4 regions of the Sporomusa sp. 246TCP1 genome follow, and region 4 is predicted to be linked to each of the others. Evidence: riboswitches for the same ligand, from Rfam matches in the RefSeq annotation. Region 4 holds a riboswitch; each other region holds the start of a gene.
What was found. Region 4 has a riboswitch for cyclic di-GMP ahead of AC1ECB_RS25240 (FHA domain-containing protein). Riboswitches for the same ligand answer to the same signal wherever they lie in the genome.
Positions count from the first base shown of each region.

Region 1: linked by a shared signal. The riboswitch ahead of AC1ECB_RS16065 (HD-GYP domain-containing protein) and the one ahead of AC1ECB_RS25240 (FHA domain-containing protein) in region 4 are both predicted to bind cyclic di-GMP.
Region 2: linked by a shared signal. The riboswitch ahead of AC1ECB_RS11990 (methyl-accepting chemotaxis protein) and the one ahead of AC1ECB_RS25240 (FHA domain-containing protein) in region 4 are both predicted to bind cyclic di-GMP.
Region 3: linked by a shared signal. The riboswitch ahead of AC1ECB_RS25845 (methyl-accepting chemotaxis protein) and the one ahead of AC1ECB_RS25240 (FHA domain-containing protein) in region 4 are both predicted to bind cyclic di-GMP.

Region 1 is NZ_CM170492.1:3,381,947-3,385,117, reverse strand. It holds gene AC1ECB_RS16070 (glycerol-3-phosphate responsive antiterminator) at 1-144, shown strand, start outside; cyclic di-GMP riboswitch class I at 892-978, shown strand; gene AC1ECB_RS16065 (HD-GYP domain-containing protein) at 1,294-2,346, shown strand; gene AC1ECB_RS16060 (EVE domain-containing protein) at 2,490-2,906, opposite strand; gene AC1ECB_RS16055 (hybrid sensor histidine kinase/response regulator) at 2,996-3,171, opposite strand, start outside.
Region 2 is NZ_CM170492.1:2,500,254-2,503,424, reverse strand. It holds gene AC1ECB_RS12000 (4-hydroxy-tetrahydrodipicolinate reductase) at 1-347, shown strand, start outside; gene AC1ECB_RS11995 (glycerate kinase) at 421-1,572, shown strand; cyclic di-GMP riboswitch class I at 1,625-1,709, shown strand; gene AC1ECB_RS11990 (methyl-accepting chemotaxis protein) at 1,866-3,171, shown strand, end outside.
Region 3 is NZ_CM170492.1:5,478,915-5,482,085, reverse strand. It holds gene AC1ECB_RS25845 (methyl-accepting chemotaxis protein) at 1-1,937, opposite strand, end outside; cyclic di-GMP riboswitch class I at 2,309-2,396, opposite strand; gene phoU (phosphate signaling complex protein PhoU) at 2,801-3,171, opposite strand, start outside.
Region 4 is NZ_CM170492.1:5,348,970-5,352,140, forward strand. It holds gene AC1ECB_RS25235 (tetratricopeptide repeat protein) at 1-489, opposite strand, end outside; cyclic di-GMP riboswitch class I at 907-992, shown strand; gene AC1ECB_RS25240 (FHA domain-containing protein) at 1,147-1,845, shown strand; gene AC1ECB_RS25245 (PP2C family protein-serine/threonine phosphatase) at 2,023-2,829, shown strand; gene AC1ECB_RS25250 (FHA domain-containing protein) at 2,810-3,171, shown strand, end outside.

The sequences.
Region 1 (3,171 bases), 2.0 Mb from region 4:
ATAATTGCTGCCGGTTTAATCAAAAGCACTCAGGATATTAAACAAATACTCAAGGCAGGTGCTGTAGGTGCTGATACAAGTACTACAAGTTTATGGAACTTTTCGGTTGCAAATTTGACAGCAAAACCCCTTTTGACAATATAGAAGCCAAGCAATTACGTGGTTTGTTTGGGAAAAGGCTATCCGACAATTAAGCTTTTTCTTCAACGTAAGCTTGGTGATAGGTAAGAAGTAACGCAACTATATGAGAGCCTTCGGGCTCTCATTCTTTCAAAATATTGGTCGCTGGGCTGCGATGGTATGAAAGCAACTGATGTAGAAATCCTTAACTATTATTTACAAAACTGAGATAAAAGAGAGGCAGACATTACGAGGAAGCAATATAATAGCAATGGTGTGTCGATGGACCTGTCCCCGTGACACTCATGTCCCCGTGACACTCGCGACCGTTATGTTTGAAAGTGTCTTTTTTTGTCATATAATGATTTTGACAGCTTCCTTCCTTGCTGGAGATAGTTTTTTATCGCAGTATACTTCGTAATAGTAAATAATTACCATACTATTCTAATACAGAGAGCAATTATTCGATTAGATAAATTATTTTATCTAATCGAATAATTGACATTTACTGGCATTTGTGATAAGTTTATGTTACATACATTATTATTTTGTAGAAAAACAAAAAAAGCACTGTTTGAGGGCTAAAATGTGCTTTTATGGCAATTATTGAGGTGCTGAGGATTAGAAAATATGTGTTATGTAAAGTAATGCTAGACAAAATGGGACTAATATCCTAGAAACAGAGATTTTAGTCCTAATTAGTACGTTGACTATTAGTTTATCTTGGTGTAAAATTACAACTGAAATTCCGTTAATATACATAATCATACAAAATTTTCTAGGCAAACTTATCGAAAGATGAGGACGCAAAGCTATGGGTCTAAGGACAGATTGGTCTAGGACTGCCAGGTTGCCGATTCGTAAAGAATTGTACATGTTGGCATCAGTCTGTTTATAGATTGGTGCCATTTATTTTCCAAAAATGATTACAAGGAGGACTGCATGAATATAGTAATGGAAAATCTATATATCATTTTAATAGGATTGGTTGCATTTTGTCTGATATTGTCATATTTTTATTCAAAGGCTTATCCCCCAAAAAGTATATTCCAAAATGCAACAGACTATGTCGAAATACGAACTTGGAGGAAGAGACAGAGACCAGCTAACTTTGATCTTAAATAATTATCGATGCTGACTGTTAATAGTCATGTATTACCAGGGGGTCTGCGCATGAATTTAATTTTTACAAAAGATTTAGTTCCTGGCATGTGCACAGGTAGGGATGTGATAGCTGGGGATGGGTTTATAAAATTATTGACCCAGGGAGCTGTTCTCAATCAATCGCAAATAGACAGCCTTCGAAATTGGGGGGTGCCAGCTATTAATATTGATGATTCCACTGAGAAAATGCAGGAGAAAGTAATTGCTGTTCATATGACTAAGACTGAGTTTGCAAAGGGTTATACTGAAACAATTGATAAAATTGTTCATGCATTTAGACATATTAAAAAATTTAGAGAGGTTCCAATTGCCGAAATGCAGGAACTCGTCGATCAAAAAATTATCCTTTTGGCAGAAACAATTGGAGTTTTGGAGCATTTGCATGATATACGATGTTATAGTGAGAATACCTTTAATCACTCCTTACATGTTGCTATAATTACCGGAATTTTGGGTAAGTGGTGCAACTACAAAGGTACTGAGTTGAAAAAACTAATTTTAACCGGCCTGCTCCATGATATTGGCAAACTGATTGTTCCTTTGTCCATACTAAATAAACCAGGACGTTTATCTGATGAAGAATTTGCCGCCGTTAAGAAGCATCCTCAGGATGGCTATCAAGTGCTTAAAGATGCTCGAATTCCTGAGAATATTAAACTCGGAATTTGGCAGCACCATGAACGGATGGATGGTAGCGGATATCCCCTTGGTCTTATCGGCGATGAAATTTGTGCTGAGGCCAAAATTATTTCTATTGCTGATGTCTATGATGCGATAACATCCGATCGGGTATACCGTCGTAAAATGACGCCGTTTGAGGCGCTTGATATATTGGCAGATGACTTGTTTGAAAAGCTTGAACCTGTTTTCTGCTTGACCTTCATGGATAATATGCGGGATTATCTTATAGGGAGCAGTGTGATTTTAAGCAATGGACAAAAAGCAGATATTATTGCCTTTTATGCCAGAGACAGAGGTTTTACCAAGCCAGTTGTCTGTACACAAAATGGCAAACTTTTGGATCTGCAACAAGAAGAATTATGCATTACAGGGGTTGGGTGATAAATAGTATTAATGGCTTGAATGGGAGTGTTAAAGGTGCTGTACTATTTAACAATTGGGATCTTGGTGTTATTTGCCGGTGCAACAATAGCTGGTTATATGGTTATCTATCGACAAGAACGCAAAAAAAACTTGAGGAAATATTACAGGGAATAGTTCTTAGCCATTGAATGTATCAATTCCCAGTGTTCTTGTGTAACAGGCATAACTGAGAGACGTGACTGACGCACAAGATCCCATTTCTGGAAAGTAGCAGTAGCTTTAATTTCTTTTAAAGTTACAGGCCGGTCTAAGGAGTATCGAGGCTCAACATCTACGACAATAAAACGTTTATCGGTTTCATCAGGATCGGGGTAGGGGGGAGAGACTATTTCCGCTACACCGACGATTGCCTTTTCCTTGCCGGTGTGATAAATAAAGATCTGGTCACCTAGTCTCATGTTTTTTATATGTTTTAGTGCGGTAAAATTTTTTACACCATTCCAGCGATCACGCCCCAAGTGTTGCAGATCAGCATAGCTAAAACTTTCCGGTTCGGTTTTGGCAAGCCAGTGGGCCATTTTTCATCACTCTCCTACTAATTTGTAATTAGATATATATTACATGGAAAATTCACTTAAAAGCGGAGGCTATTTTTCTGCCTGTTATTTTAAGGTTTTTTTCTTAAGCTAAAATAAAAGCTGGCTCCTTCATTGACTTTTCCTGTTATCCATGCCGTGCCATGGTGTCGTTTAAGTATTTTTTGGCATATTGCTAACCCAACGCCAGAACCTTCAAATTCATTATTGGAGTGAAGTCTTTGGAATATGTTAAACAATCTGGCTG
Region 2 (3,171 bases), 2.8 Mb from region 4:
AAATTTTGCAAAAAATAGCCCCTCACGCAGATATTGAAATTGTAGAGGAACATTTTAAAGGAAAACGCGAAGTGTCTGGAACGGCAAAGAGAATTGCGAATTTACTAGGTCTCAATGAGGAAGAACACCTAAATTCTATTCGTGTTGGTGGAATTGTTGGGCGTCACGAGATCATCTTTGGGATGCCTAATCAGACTATACGGTTGCAGCATGAAAGCATAAACAGGGCAGCCTTTGGTCAGGGGGCTATTTTTGCAGTGAAATGTCTTATAGGCCAACCTCCAGGACTGTATACTATGGAAACAATAATTGCAGAGATGTTTAGACAAAATATTCCGGTATATTAGATTGCTCTGAGACATAATCATTTAAAGTTAATTAAAAGAAAATGACCTGATACAAGAAAGGGTTAGGTAAGATATGCGCATTGTAGTTGCACCAGATTCATTTAAGGGTAGTGTGTCAGCAGTGGATACTGCAAATGCCATTGAGAAAGGAATTCGTCAAGTTTTTCCAGAATCAGAAGTCATAAAGCTGCCAATAGCTGATGGTGGGGAAGGAACAGTAGAAGCCTTAGTAACGGCTACTGGCGGTCAAATTATAGTTAAACCTGTAGTCGGACCGCTTGGTGATATGGTAGATGCCCTTTGGGGTATTGTGGGAGACGGCGAAACGGCCGTTATTGAGATGGCGTCTGCCTCAGGTTTGCCTCTTGTACCTAAGGATAAGAAAGATCCCCGTATTGCTACTACCTATGGTACAGGAGAATTAATTAAAGCAGCTCTTGATAGGGGTCTAAGAAAAATCATTATTGGTATTGGCGGCAGTGCTACTAATGATGGCGGCAGCGGTATGGCGCAGGCATTAGGAGTAAAATTCCTGGACGCTAAAGGACATGAACTTCCGTACGGAGGAGCCGCTTTAGCCAACCTGGATTGTGTCGACATGTCGGGAATTGACATACGGCTTAAGGATACAAAGATCATGGTGGCTTGTGATGTAGATAACCCTTTGTGCGGACCAAAAGGTGCATCTGCTGTGTATGGGCCGCAAAAAGGCGCTAGCCCGGAAATGGTTGTCCAGCTTGATGAGGCTTTGCGGCATTTTGCCGGAAAAGCACAAAAGGCAACAGACAAAGAGGTAGCAGAATACCCAGGAGCAGGTGCCGCCGGTGGACTTGGTGCCGGATTCCTGCTTTTTACCAACGCTAAACTGAGGCCAGGCGTGGAAATTGTTCTTGAGGCCATTAACTTTGAAGCGATAGTGAAATCGGCTCAATTTGTGATCACTGGTGAAGGACGCACCGACTTTCAGACGGCTTTTGGCAAAGCCCCTGTAGGAGTGGCTAAATTAGCCAAAAAATATAATGTTCCTGTATTGTGTATTTCAGGTGGCTTGGGACAGGGACATGAAGAGGTGTTAAAACAGGGGATTGACGGAGTGATGAGTATCGTTCCCGGCCCGATGTCTTTAGATGAGTGTATAGAGCGCGGAACAGAATTAATTGAAAAGGGAGCGGAAAGGCTTTGTTATATTGTTAAAGCAGGCATGCAAATAGGAGGACGGAATTAACATTTTAGCTAGACTTGTCATATAAATGGTGGTAAAATTTACATGAAAATAGTTGAATGTTAAGCAAACTCATTGAAAAATGAGGACGCAAAACCGTGGGTCTAAGACAAAAATGTTATGGCTGCCAGGTTGCAAATTGAGTTAGAAACTCTAATGCAATCTAGTAGCCTATTAATTTTGAAAGGAGTGGGTCAAATGCTGTAGTGTTTCAACCTATTATTTTTTCTGATAAGGTTTTCATGACCTAGTATAACGAAGAAATGGTATTGACTATGAAAGAAGGCGCGAACTGCATGTTTAAAAATCTAAACACAGCAACAAAAATTATCAGCCTTATTATAATAATGGCTATTGGAATGGGATTAATCGGTTTTACGGGTTTCTACTTTAATCAAAAAGCAAATACGGACGTGACTAAAATTTATGAAGATAATTTACTGCCGATCAAATGGATAAATTCATTTAGAGTCAATATTAGAGCTGGAGAAGCTATTACTGTACAATTGATATTATTAAATATTGGTAAAGATCAAGAACAGAAATTTACTCAACAGTTTGTTAAACTTAAAGATGAAAATGATGGTATAATGGCTAATTATGAAAAAATGAATCTTGATCTGGCCGAAAGAGAAAGAATTTCCCAAATAAAAGAAGCATTAAACTCATATAGAATCGAACGCCAAAAATCTTTAGATATAGCATCTACTGGACAAAAATTAGATGCCTACGAATACTATAGGAATTATGCTTTACCTCATCTCAATACTATGAATAAGCTCTGTGACGAACTTGCAGAAAATGATGCTAAAACAGCAGATGTGATAAACATTCAGAATGATTTGGATTTTGCTTTTGCTAATAAAATGCTTATTTGTATCCCGTTAATATCCATGATACTTGCTTTAGGATTAGGATGGTGGGTAGCAACAATAATATCCAAACCACTTACTGCAGTAGTTGCCAATGTGCAAGAGATTGCGAATGGAAACTTAAACGTACAGGACATTAGCTTTGATTCTAAAGATGAGGTAGGTCAGCTAACTAAAGCTGTTAATAGTATGGCTGAAAATCTTCGAATTCTTATAAAAAATGTAGCTCAGACGGCGGAGCAGCTAGCGGCTTCATCCGAACAGTTAACAGCAAGCGCGGAACAATCTGCACAAGCTGCAACCCAGGTAGCTTCAACAATCGCAGAAGTAGCGAGTGGAGCAGAAAAACAATCAAAGGCTATTGATGATACGTCAATTACAATTAACCATATGTCGGCCAATGTCCAACAAGCGGCTGCGGACAGTAGCGTTGTGGCAAGCACTACAAACAAAACAGCTGAAACGGCACAAAATGGTCTGGGGGCTATCGCCAAGGCTAACGAACAAATGAGCAGTATAGAAAAAACAGTAAATAATTCCGCAATTGTTGTCGCGAAGCTAGGAGAGCGCTCTAAGGAAATTGGACAAATTGTTGATACTATATCTGGTATAGCCGGGCAGACGAATTTGCTTGCTTTAAATGCCGCCATAGAAGCCGCTAGAGCAGGAGAACAAGGTAGAGGTTTTGCCGTAGTTGCAGAAGAAGTTAGGAAACTTGCAGAGCAATCCC
Region 3 (3,171 bases), 130 kb from region 4:
TCTTCTGACGTTGCGGCAACTTCCCCGGTTGCATCTGCTGTCCCCTCAACAACTTCAGCAATAGTTGCAACGGCCTCCTGAACGTTTATCGAATATTTTTCAAGGATTTCCAAATGACTCTGCAAACTACTAATATTTCTTTCTGACTGCACAATTGCATCGGTCGCCTTTTTAATGACTTCCCCAACAGTGTCAAAATTACTTACCTGCAAATCAACCTGCGCCATACTGTCTTCCATAATACGAACCGTAGCATCTGTTTCAGATTGGATATCTTGTACAAGGTTACTTATTTGCGTTGCCGCATGGGCTGATTGTTCGGCCAATTTCCGAACTTCTTCTGCTACTACACCAAAGCCTCTGCCATGCTCTCCTGCCCTTGCTGCCTCAATGGCCGCATTGAGGGACAATAGGTTGGTCTGTCCCGCGATACCAGTAATAATGTCCACTATACTGCTGATTTCGTGTGACCTTCGGCCCAAATTTTGCATTGATCCAGTTGCAGATTTAACAATATCTTGTAAACAAGTCAGCTGATCAGTTGCTGCTTGCAACGATTTTACTCCTTCATTAGTAGCCTGTGAAGTCCCTGTGGCATACTCCAGTGTTGCAACTGCTTCTGCAAGGCCGGCATGAACATGTTCTTTAGTAGCTTCCACTTTCTCTCGAATTTCAATAATTTGTTTATTCTGTTGTGTGGCCCCTTCAGCTATTTGAGTTATAGTTATAGCAATCTTATTGGCTGTCTCGCCATTTTGGTTTGCTCCTTCCGCCATATTGCACGAGATATCAGCCATTTGGCTTGTTGAATCTTTTATTTTAAAAATTAGCGCATATAGATTGTTCCGCATATCAGCAAACCCATTGACCAACTGACCAATTTCATCATGCGAAACAATCGTCCTTTTACGTTCTCTTAAATCACCATTTGCTAATAGCAAGCATTCATCCCTAATTAATGCTATGGGATTAGCAATACGACGACTAATTATTATAACAAATATGCTTGCCACCACCAGGCAAACAATTGATACTGACAACATTGCCCACATTAACGCATTGACTTCGTGTAGTGCCTCTTCTTTCGGGGCATTCACCACCATGAACCAGCGGTTCCCGCTTGTTAGATTAATTGGAGTTATTATACCAATGACGTTAACCCCCTCCTCGGAAATGTATTCCCCTCGTACCTGGTTTCCGGAAGAGGCGGCTTTATTAAATAAATTCACTAAATTATTATCTAGTTCTGTTACTTTTAAATTTAAATCTGGATTAATAGTCTTACTGCTAAGAGTTAATTTCCCTTCAACATCCTTATTGTGAGGATTTACAATAATAGTACCTGTCGAATCAAGAATATACCCATATCCCGAATCCTGAAATTTAAGTTCTTTCACCAGTTCAGCAAGACTGTCCATAGCCATAGACCCCGTAAGCACACCGGTTATTTGTCCCTGATTGAGAACAGGAACGGCAACATTAATGCCCACTTTCCCAGTGGTTCTGCTGACTATCACATCTGAAACAACCGGCTTAGAGGTTGCTATTGTTTTTTTAAAATATTCCCTGTCACCAGCTTCAACTTTGCTGCCATCTGGACGTAATCCTGAACCACTGGGATAAAGGTATATTATATTTGCTAAGCCCTCTAAATGTTTAGAACAATCATTCAAGTTTTTTACAAGTGTCTGTTCATCAACAGGATTGTATATCGGGCTAATGCTTGAAAATGATTCCAATTGAACTTTTGCACCATTGATATGACTTTCAATACGATGAGAGTAATCAGCTCCTATTGACATAGCAGTATCTTCCACGCTCTGGCTTAAAGCCTGCCGGGATAAAAAGTAACCTGTTCCAGACAATATGGCAAAAGATACTATAACGAATGGCAAAAAAATTAAAAGTAGTTTTACTTTAATACTGGTAACCTTCATCTTATAATCATACCCCTCAATCCACTCAAAGCACAAATCGGAATGAAACCGTTGTCTTTAAGATTATTTTGTTTTACTACTAAATTACAGGCAACCACAAATTACATGTCAATAAGCACGTTGGTTTCTTATAACTACGCATTTTTATATAATACATCCCCCCTTTCAGCAGCACATATCTATGCCACTAGAGTACAAAAGACTTCAATACAAATTAATTCATTCACCTTTCATCACATTTTTTCAATTTCTTTTATGCTTTTCTACGTCTGCGACTCACTCGTATCGCTATTTTTGTATTTCATATTGTCCCTACAAAAACAAAACCAGACTTCGCTTTAGTCTGGTTTAAAACATTTTAGTTAAACTAAAACGGCAACCTGGCAATCATAGTACCCGTGGTACAATAGACCCATGGCTTTGCGTCCTTACCTTTCGATAAGTTTGCAACTATGGGAGTCAAAGAAACGATTCTTTGACTCATTTTATTCTTTGAACTATATTTTTACCATGCCCATAGATCTACTATTTAGCGCAAAAGTTTTTATAAATTCCATGATAAAATCTGATGGTTGTTATCAAATCATAACAAAAATTACTATTTTTATATCTAGTGTCATATTTTACATAAATATTAATACATAAACAAACATATGTCAACAAAATAAATGAACTATTTAGTTTTTATCGGTTTATAATTCCCAATGATAATTACCCCAAAAAATGCATCCCTTTTGTGCTTTTCTATCCTAATATGATTCCATACATAAAAAAGGCGAGATTACTTCGCGTTGTTCGCAATGACATCCCTGGTCATTGCAAGCGCCAGCGTAGCAATCTCGCCTGTTCTATTTGCCTACATTCTATTTTTTCCGCCGCCGCTGCCCTGTTACCAAATACACTGTCCATTCTGCAATATTAGTGGCATGGTCAGCAATTCGTTCCAGATAGCGGGCAACAAAGATGAGCTGTGTGGCCTGGCTAATAGTTGTGGGGTCTTCCATCATATAGGTCAACAGTTCTCTAAATACCTGATTATAGATATTATCAACCTCATCATCGTTTAAACACACCTGTTCAGCCAGCGTAATATCAAGAGTAGTATAGGCTTCCAGAGAATCCTTAAGCATTTTTTGCGACATTTGCGCCATACGGGGAATATCAACCAGCGGTTTAATCAAGGATTGCTTATTCATGGCCAACGCTATTTTGGCGATATCATAGGCATGGTCAC
Region 4 (3,171 bases):
CAATTGTTGTTTAAGTGCCGTAATCTCCTGCATAGCCCTTTTATAGTCTTCTTGTACTACCTTTAACATATCGAGGCTTTGTTTATCCTGGATTTTATTTCGCATTGCCTGGACGTTATCTGTACTCACTGTACAGCGAATTTTAACCCAGAACTTAAATGCTTCATCGCCAACAATATCACGCTTCTTATCGAGCACGGTAGTCTCAATTAAGCCTGATGCAAAAGTTCTTATCTCATCCTTAGTTAATTGCATATTTTTAACTTCAGAAAAACTCTCAAGATATGTACCTGCCTGCTCAATAGCAGTACGCTTTGCTTCGACTACAGCTCTTTCTTGAGCAACAGAAGGAGTTTCACCATCACCCATAATATAAGTACCTTCTGCAATGATTTCTTTAACTTCAGCAAAAGAAGGTGAAGGGAGTAATATAACTGTTAATAGTAATAGGCTAGCAAGTAATCGACAAAAATAATTTTCAATAAACATGTAACCACACTCCGTTATTTGTATATCTTACTTTTATACCACAAAATTCCTTTATTTCCTCTTAAGTATAAGAGTAATTTATATAGGAATAAACCAATCTATAGGTAATAGTATATTAAATATTTTTTAGTGACAACATTACTGCTGAATTACAATTATATAACAGATAAAGATCAACTGCTATGCAATATATAACTGAATAGTAGGAATAATAATGAGCCGATTAGGATGAAGGTAATCCACCTTGACTGGCCTTTTATATTTAGAAAAACCGTCAAAATTTTTTAAAAACACGAATTCTTTCACAAATTTTACAAAAAATCCAATGCATAGAAGGAATTAAAAGAAAAATGTAAAATATAAAAAATATTGTATGAATTTTGTTTTGATTATTATTGGTTACTTGTTTAATAGAGAATATTATATGGGCAAACTTATCCGAAAGGTAAGGACGCAAAGCCATGGGTCTAAAGATTTTTATCTATGATTGCCAGGTTGCTAATTTGACTATTAGTACTGGCAGTTTTTTTGTTTATCAGTGCTATAGTAAGGTAGATGTTCAGAATGTATTGTGATGATTTGTAAATAAGGCTACCCTTGTGAGCTATAGGTGCAAATCATCTTCAATATTACTACCTCAAGCCTGGGGGAAATATAGTGGAAAATGTAGCTTTTCTTATAATTGAAAAGGGTACTCCGTATGAAGTTGGTACGATTTTGCCGTTACAAATCAATAAGAATTTGATAGGTAGAATGACTGCTTCTTTTGTACCCGAAATAAGTTTTACTAATCTTTTAATTTCCCGCAGCCACTGTGTTATTGAGTTTCGTAATGGCGGATGGATGTTGTCTGAGCTTGGCAGTCGCCATGGAACACTGATTAACTATGAAAGAGTTGAGGCCTCGAATGAAGTGAGTCTACATGATGGGGATAGGATTAGTCTTGCTGGGGACGTTGCTATTTTCCGGTTTGTTCTTCCACAGATGTCTGAAAATACAATTGACCCGTCCATTGGACAACTTCAGTCTGAGAAGGAGCGCGAAACCCTATTAGATAGTTCTTTTCTTGTTAATTTGGATAAAATGCAATTAGTAATCAATGGACAAGAGGTATATCTATCTGTTAAAGAATGGGAGTTATTTGCTTTGCTTTATCAGAATCGTGATAAAGTGATTTCTCATGATACCATCATGAATGAAGTATGGAAAGAGCGTGCTTTAGAAAACAGCGTATTAGATGTTAGTACTGAAGAAGTTAATATTCTAATTTTTCGCCTGAGGAAAAAATTGGGAACCTATAGTTCGATTTTAAAAACAATTCGAGGTCGGGGATGTATTCTCGAATTGCCTAAATAAGTCGATCTATTTTTTTTTTATTAAACTGTAATTTGTTTGTAATATAACTGGATAGAAGGCTCAAGTATACTAGATATATATATAAGTTTACAGATGAGTAACTAAGAAGATTAGTTAAAGAAATGATAAGAACTGACTTTAGTATGTTATTAAGTACTGAAATATGGGGATGGTTACATGAGCCTACATTATATTACATCAGAGCCAAAATTTTTTTCTCATGTTGGGGGGAGAAAAGAGCAAGAAGATTACTGTGGTTATTTAGTTTCCCAGAGTAGGGATTTTGGCTGTTGGGTTATTGCAGATGGTTTGGGAGGTCATGAAGGTGGTGCGATTGCTTCAGAGTTGGCGGTTACCAATGTGATCAGGGCTTTTGATAAAAATCCGGAGGTTTCAAAAAAAGCATTACAATGGTATATCGAACAAGCTCAAAATGCCATTCTTATGGAACAAGCAAGAAATCCAAGACTTTTTTGTATGCGTACAACAATTACTGTATTACTCCTAACTTCTAATATGGCAGTATGGGGCCATGTTGGTGATTCACGGCTATATCATTTCAAGAATTGTTGTGTTGCTTCTTGTACTAAAGATCATAGTGTTTCACAGGTATTGGTAGATGCAGGTAAAATAAAGTATCAAGATATACGCTTTGATTCCAATCGTAATAAACTGACTAAATGTTTGGGTAGTAAAGAGTACTTTAATCCAGAAATAATAGAATACTCAGATATTGGAAGCAATGAATGTTTTTTTCTATGTACTGATGGCTTCTGGGAGCATGTATTTGAATCTGAAATGGAGGCAGACCTAATGGCGGCTGATACACCGAATCAATGGTTGGAAAGCATGGAAAATCGCTTGAAAATTAGAGCAACCGGAGCGTATGACAACTATACGGCAATGGCCGTTTTTTTAGAAGTAGAGAATTCACAACAAGGTCAGTGCTTGGGGGAAGGAAAAAATGTATGCTTTAGTCGTTAACGCCGGTCCAGGGCGAGGTAAGAGGCTAATTCTTAAGGGAAAAGTTGATTTTACTGTCGGTAAAAATGATACTTGTGATTTAATTATTGATAATGCTATGGTTGCAGAGTTTCATGCTCGCATTTCAATTTTACCAGGGGGAAAAGTCCGGCTAGAGACTTGCAATCGAAATAGCCCTTCTATTGTCAATAACAGACAGGTTAATGAGGCTGTCCTGCTCGAACCTGGAGACACCATTAAAATCTGTGACAGCATTATTAATTTGTACAATATTGGTGGCGAGGAAAAGCCACTAGCGAAATCGGTGCCTTTAATAAAAGAAGCAGACATAAAACCTAACTA